Linked DNA regions of Labrys monachus. The protein of the gene in region 1 interacts with the protein of each later gene in a pairwise test. Links are inferred from orthologs where the notes say so. Each region holds a gene or a part of one and is shown in the gene's direction. Other genes may lie near its edges.

Evidence for each region.
Region 2: the proteins of uvrB (region 1) and uvrA interact in binary tests that used the Escherichia coli proteins (3 or more experiments, as listed by UniProt). The link is inferred for Labrys monachus from one-to-one orthologs.

Annotation. Positions count from the first base shown.
Region 1 is NZ_JAUSVK010000001.1:1,757,014-1,760,431, reverse strand. What follows is about bases 127-3,306. They hold uvrB (excinuclease ABC subunit UvrB), read left to right. Parts: upstream 127-439; coding sequence 440-3,106; downstream 3,107-3,306. Other genes in these bases: J3R73_RS07985 (DUF4160 domain-containing protein), read left to right, coding at 3,169-3,306; queC (7-cyano-7-deazaguanine synthase QueC), read left to right, coding at 127-263. Also shown: more of queC, read left to right, coding at 1-126; more of J3R73_RS07985, read left to right, coding at 3,307-3,411; J3R73_RS07980 (DUF2442 domain-containing protein), read left to right, coding at 3,395-3,418. UniProt on the Escherichia coli protein: The UvrABC repair system catalyzes the recognition and processing of DNA lesions. A damage recognition complex composed of 2 UvrA and 2 UvrB subunits scans DNA for abnormalities.
Region 2 is NZ_JAUSVK010000001.1:3,053,442-3,057,119, forward strand. What follows is about bases 93-3,532. They hold uvrA (excinuclease ABC subunit UvrA), read left to right. Parts: upstream 93-404; coding sequence 405-3,332; downstream 3,333-3,532. Other genes in these bases: arfB (alternative ribosome rescue aminoacyl-tRNA hydrolase ArfB), read right to left, coding at 93-264. Outside these bases: more of arfB, read right to left, coding at 1-92; J3R73_RS13810 (YjiS-like domain-containing protein), read left to right, coding at 3,539-3,678. UniProt on the Escherichia coli protein: The UvrABC repair system catalyzes the recognition and processing of DNA lesions. UvrA is an ATPase and a DNA-binding protein. A damage recognition complex composed of 2 UvrA and 2 UvrB subunits scans DNA for abnormalities.

The DNA of each region.
Region 1 (3,418 bases):
TGAAGGCGATGCAGCTCGCCCTCAATCTCGGCATGGAGAGCCGCTTCGTGGTCGAGACGCCGCTGATGTGGATCGACAAGGCGCAGACCTGGGCGCTGGCCCGCGAACTCGGCGGCGACGCTTTGGTCGACCTCATCCGCGAGGACACCCACACCTGCTACAATGGCGACCGCACCCACCATCACGACTGGGGCTATGGCTGCGGCGCCTGCCCCGCCTGCGACCTGCGCGCCGCCGGCTACCGCCGCTTCATGGCGGGCTGACCGGAGCGCCCCCCTGGGACCGCAGGCGTCTCGCCTGCTCCTGGAAACGTTGCGCCTGCAGGAAGAGGCAGGCGAGACGCCTGCGATCCCGGGCCCCATCCTGCTGACACCACGCTGTCAGCAAGTTTCCCCTGCCGGCCCTTTCATCGCGCCCTGACTCACCCCATTATCAGGCCATGGCCGACACTTCGAAAGATTCTCCCGCCCGCAAGGTCCGCACGCCCCGTTCCAAGGCCTCGCGGCCGCCTCTGCCCTCGCTCGACGAGCACCTGAAGGCCCTGCTCAATCCGGGCCTGCTCAAGGAGGGCCGGCGCAGCCCGCCCGAGGGCTTCGGCGAGGCGCCGCAGGCCGGCTTCGACACCGCCGTCACCGGCCTCGACCCGGACCTTGCCGGCAAGCTCGGCATCCCCGTCGCCGGCGGCGGCGCCAGGATCGAAGGCCGCGCCGTCAAGCGCAAGGCCAAGGGCACGGGGAAGGGCAAGGACGAGCCCGAGCTCGATCCGGACGGGCTCGACAGGCTCGGCGGCTCGGCCGGCACCATCAAGGCGCTGACGGCGCTGCTGGAGAGCGGCGATCCGCGCCTCGCCGGCAAGCCGGTATGGACGCCGCACCGCCCCTCGCGCCCCGACAAGAGCGAGGGCGGCATCCCGCTCGCGCTCGTCTCCGAATACCAGCCCGCCGGCGACCAGCCGACGGCCATCGCCGAGCTCGTCGACGGCCTCTCCCTGCATGAGCGCGACCAGGTGCTGCTCGGCGTCACCGGCTCGGGCAAGACCTTCACCATGGCGCAGGTGATCGCCCGCACCCAGCGCCCGGCCCTGGTCCTCGCCCCCAACAAGACGCTGGCGGCCCAGCTCTATGGCGAGTTCAAGAGCTTCTTCCCCAACAATGCGGTGGAATACTTCGTCTCCTATTACGACTATTACCAGCCCGAGGCCTATGTGCCGCGCACCGACACCTATATCGAGAAGGAATCCTCGATCAACGAGCAGATCGACCGCATGCGCCATTCGGCGACGCGCTCGCTGCTGGAACGCGACGACGTCATCATCGTCGCCTCGGTGTCCTGCATCTACGGCATCGGCTCGGTCGAGACCTACACCGCCATGACCTTCGGCATGACGGTGGGCGAGCGCGTCGAGCAGAAGCAGCTGATCGCCGACCTCGTCGCTTTGCAATACAAGCGCATCAGCGCCGATTTCGCCCGCGGCACCTTCCGCGTGCGCGGCGACACCATCGAGCTGTTCCCGGCCCATTACGAGGACCGCGCCTGGCGCATCAACCTGTTCGGCGACGAGATCGAGAGCATCGCCGAGTTCGATCCGCTCACCGGCCAGAAGATCCAGGACCTGCAATTCGTCAAGGTCTACGCCAATTCGCATTATGTCACGCCGCGCCCCACCCTCAACCAGGCGATCAAGGGCATCAAGGAGGAGCTGAAGGTGCGCCTGCAGCAGCTCTATGCCGGCGGCCGCCTGCTCGAGGCGCAGCGGCTGGAGCAGCGCACGGTGTTCGACCTCGAAATGATGGAGGCGACCGGCTCCTGCGCCGGCATCGAGAATTATTCGCGCTGGCTCACCGGCCGCCAGCCGGGCGAGCCGCCGCCGACCCTGTTCGAATACCTGCCCGACAACGCCATCGTCTTCACCGACGAGAGCCACGTCACCGTCCCGCAGATCGGCGCCATGTACAAGGGTGACTTCCGGCGCAAGGCGACTTTGGCCGAATATGGCTTCCGCCTGCCCTCCTGCCTCGACAACCGGCCGCTCCGCTTCGAGGAGTGGGACGCGATGCGCCCGCAGACCGTGCATGTCTCGGCCACCCCCGGCAAATGGGAGCTGGAGCACACCGGCGGCGTCTTCGCCGAGCAGGTCATCCGCCCCACCGGCCTGATCGACCCGCAATGCGAGATCCGCCCGGCGCGCACCCAGGTCGACGACCTGCTCGGCGAGGTGCAGCAGGTGGCGAAGCAGGGCTATCGCAGCCTCGTCACCGTGCTGACCAAGCGCATGGCCGAGGACCTCACCGAATATATGCACGACCACGGCGTGCGCGTGCGCTACATGCATTCGGACATCGACACCATCGAGCGCATCGAGATCATCCGCGATCTGCGCCTCGGCGCCTTCGACGTGCTGATCGGCATCAATTTGCTGCGCGAGGGCCTAGACATCCCCGAATGCGCCCTCGTCGCCATCCTCGACGCCGACAAGGAAGGCTTCCTGCGCTCGGAGACCTCGCTGGTGCAGACCATCGGCCGCGCCGCCCGCAATGTCGACGGCCGCGTGCTGCTCTATGCCGACCACATGACCGGCTCGCTCGAACGCGCCATCGCCGAAACCGACCGCCGCCGCGAGAAGCAGGTGGCCTGGAACACCGCCCACGGCATCACGCCGGAAAGCGTCAAGCGCTCGATCGCCGACATCACCAATTCGGTCTATGAGCGCGACCGCGTCACCGTCGACAAGGGCATGGCCGACAGCGTCTCCACCATCGGCCATAATTTCGAGGCGGTCACCGCCGACCTCGAAAAGCGCATGCGCGACGCCGCCGCCGACCTCCGCTTCGAGGAAGCCGCCCGCCTGCGCGACGAGCTCAAGCGCCTGCGCGAGACCGAAATGGCGGTGGCCGACGACGGCGCGGCGCGGCAGGTCAGCGTCAAGCAGAAGGCCGGCGCGTATAAGGGGCCGAAAGCCTATGGCGACGCCGCCAACCTGCCGAAGACCCGCGCGGCCAAGCCCGGGCTGGACAGCATGGGCCCCGGCACCGACCGCGAGGTGCCGCTGGGCGCGGAAGTGCGGAAGAAGGGCGGCGGCAAGGCCGGACGGGGGTGGAAGCGGTGAGGCAGCGGGACGCAGCGAAACGCCAATGCACCTCAGTTCTCCCATAGATGGAGCTGATAGGGATGCCTGTCGTCCTGCGGCTCGATGGTTTCACCTTCTTTTTCTATTCGAACGAAGGAAACCCGCGCGAGCCCGCGCATATCCACGTCCGGCGGGGCAGAGACGAAGCCAAGTTCTGGCTGACGCCGGCCGTGTCCCTGTCGTATAATGATGGCCTTGACGCTAGGTCGCTGAATCGCGTCCAACGCATGGTTGAAGACCATCGCGTTCAATTGGAAAGGGCGTGGAATGAGTATTTCGCCTAGAGCCCTG
Region 2 (3,678 bases), 1.3 Mb from region 1 along the record:
CGCGTCCTGTCGATTGCGCTCCTGCGTGCGGAAGCGCTGGGCGAGGATGACGACGACGCCGTCCTGCGTCAGCTTGCGGCCGGCCAGCTTCTGCGCGCGTATGGCGACGTCGTTGGGAAGCGACGGCGAGGTGCGGATATTGAAACGCAGATGCACCGCCGTCGACAGCTTGTTGACGTTCTGGCCTCCCGGTCCCGAAGCGCGCACGAATTCTTCCTCGATCTCGCGCTCGTCGATGGAGATATGGGGCGTGATCTCGATCATGGCCGTCCATAACGCGGAATGCTGCGCCGCCGCAAATATCTGGGAACGGTTCATGGATTGTTCTTGTGTTTTCCAGTCCCCCGCTTCAATCTTGCGGTACGAACACCTATCTTCCGGTGAAATCTCACAGGATCGTCCGAATGTCTGGCCGCCCGACCTCCGGCAGTGCAATGCCTTCGCCTGCCGACCGCCGCTTCATCACGGTGCGCGGTGCCCGCGAGCATAATCTGAAGAATGTCGACCTCGAAATCCCGCGCGACAAGCTCGTGGTCTTCACCGGGCTCTCCGGTTCCGGCAAGTCGTCCCTAGCTTTCGACACGATCTATGCCGAGGGCCAGAGGCGCTATGTCGAAAGCCTGTCGGCCTATGCCCGCCAGTTCCTCGAAATGATGCAGAAGCCCGATGTCGACCAGATCGACGGGCTTTCGCCGGCGATTTCGATCGAACAGAAGACGACGTCGCGCAATCCCCGCTCCACGGTCGCAACCGTCACGGAGATCTACGACTATATGCGCCTGCTCTGGGCGCGCATCGGCATTCCCTACTCGCCGGCGACCGGCCTGCCGATCGAAAGCCAGACCGTGAGCCAGATGGTCGACAGGGTGATGGCGATGCCGGAGGGCACGCGTCTCTTCCTGCTCGCCCCCGCCGTGCGCGGCCGCAAGGGCGAATACCGCAAGGAACTCGCCGATTTCCTCAAGCGCGGCTTCCAGCGCGTGAAGATCGACGGCGCCTATCACGAAATCGCCGAAGCGCCGGCGCTCGACAAGAAATTCAAGCACGACATCGACGTCGTCGTCGACCGCATCGTCGTGCGAGCCGACATCAGCGCGCGGCTGGCCGATTCCTTCGAGACGGCGCTGGAGCTGGCCGACGGCATCGCCGTCGTCGAACTGGCGGACGAGAAGGAGGCGGACGGCACGCCGCGGCGCGTGATGTTCAGCCAGAAATTCGCTTGCCCGGTTTCCGGCTTCACCATTCCGGAAATCGAGCCGAGGCTGTTTTCCTTCAACAATCCCTTCGGCGCCTGCCCGTCCTGCGACGGGCTCGGCACGGAGATGACGGTCGATCCCGTGCTGATCGTGCCCGACGACACCCTGTCGCTGCGCCGGGGCGCCCTGGCGCCCTGGGCCAAATCGACCAGCCCCTATTACAGCCAGACCGTGGACGCCCTGGCCAAGCACTTCAAGTTCGGCGTGACGACGCCCTGGAAGGACCTGCCCGATACCGTGAAGCAGGTCTTCCTCTACGGTTCGGGCGAGGAGCAGATCCTGTTCTCCTTCGACGACGGCCTGCGGTCCTACGAGACGCGCAAATCCTTCGAAGGCATCGTCACCAACCTTGAGCGGCGCTGGAAGGAGACCGATTCCGATCAGGCCCGCGAGGAGATCTCCCGCTTCATGGCGAACACGCCCTGCAAGGCCTGCGGCGGATTCCGCCTGAAGCCCGAAGCCCTCGCGGTGAAGATCGACGGCAGCCATATCGGGCATGTCGCGGGCCTGTCGGTGCGCCAGGCCAGGACGTGGTTCGAGGACCTGCCCGCCCGGCTCGACGACAAGCGCAACGAGATCGCGATGCGCATCCTCAAGGAGATCAGCGAGCGGCTGCGCTTCCTCGTCGATGTCGGCCTCGACTACCTGACGCTCGCCCGCAATTCTGGCACGCTGTCGGGGGGCGAGAGCCAGCGCATCAGGCTGGCCTCGCAGATCGGCTCGGGCCTGAGCGGCGTGCTCTACGTGCTGGACGAGCCGTCGATCGGCCTGCACCAGCGCGACAATGAGCGGCTGCTCGAAACCCTGCGCCGGCTGCGCGAGCTCGGCAACACCGTCATCGTGGTGGAGCATGACGAGGACGCCATCCTGCAGGCCGACTATGTCGTCGACGTCGGTCCCGGCGCCGGCGTCCATGGCGGCCGGATCGTCGCGCAGGGCACGCCCGCCGAGATCATGGCGGATCCGAATTCCCTCACGGGCAAATATCTGACGGGCGAGATGGGCGTCCCCCTCCCCGCGCAGCGCCGGCGTCGGCAGAAGGGCAAGGCGCTGAAGCTCTCGGGCGCCCGGGGGAACAATTTGAAGGATGTCTCCGTCGAGCTGCCGCTCGGCGTCTTCACCTGCGTTACCGGCGTCTCGGGCGGCGGCAAGTCCACCCTGCTCATCGATACCATCTACAAGGCGGTGGCGCGACGTCTCAACGGTGCGGTGGAACACCCCGCCCCGTTCGACCGGCTCGACGGCCTGGAACTCATCGACAAGGTCATCGATATCGACCAGTCGCCGATCGGCCGCACGCCGCGGTCCAATCCCGCGACCTATACCGGCGCCTTCACGCCCATCCGCGAATGGTTCGCCGGCCTGCCGGAGGCCAAGGCGCGCGGCTATCAGCCGGGCCGCTTCTCGTTCAACGTCAAGGGCGGCCGCTGCGAGGCGTGCCAGGGCGACGGCGTGATCAAGATCGAGATGCACTTCCTGCCCGACGTCTACGTCACCTGCGACGTGTGCAAGGGCAAGCGCTATGATCGCGAGACGCTGGAGGTCCGCTTCAAGAACAAATCGATCGCCGATGTTCTCGACATGACCGTCGACGAGGCAGCCGATTTCTTCAAGGCGGTGCCGACCATCCGCAACACCATGGAAACGCTGGCGCGGGTCGGCCTCGGCTATGTCAAGGTCGGCCAGCAGGCGACCACCCTCTCCGGCGGCGAGGCCCAGCGCGTGAAGCTCTCCAAGGAACTGGCGCGGCGTTCGACGGGGCGCACGCTCTACATCCTCGACGAGCCGACCACCGGGCTGCATTTCCACGACGTGGCGAAGCTGCTCGAAGTGCTGCACGAATTGGTGGAACAGGGCAATACGGTGGTGGTGATCGAGCACAATCTCGAAGTCATCAAGACGGCCGACTGGGTCATCGACATGGGACCGGAAGGGGGAGACGGCGGCGGCGAGGTCGTCGCGCAGGGCACGCCCGAGGCGATCATCCGCGAGCCGCGTTCCCACACCGGCCGTTTCCTGCGCGATGTCATGGAGCGGCGTCCGCAGCGCAGGCAGCGGACGGAGGCGGCTGAATAGCTTGAGCCATGCATGTCTGGGTGGTCACCATCTGAGATGCGGCCTTATTCCTCCTTTATGAACGATTTTCTCAAGAAGACATGCATTTATGCATGCCTGAGGCGCCATCAAACCCCTACCTCACGCTTGGCGCATACGTCATAAGACAGGGGTGAACGGCGACGGAGCAAGGGCTTCGAAGCGCGTTCGGACGAAGGAATAGGATCATGTTGTTTGCTGCTTTGATTGAACGTGTCTACGCTTGGCGCCGCGAGCGCGTGACGTTGACCGCACTCAAGCGTCTGAACGAACGCGATCTGGCCGATATCGGCGTCAATGCTGACGAGCTTCGCGCAGTCGCTCGCCA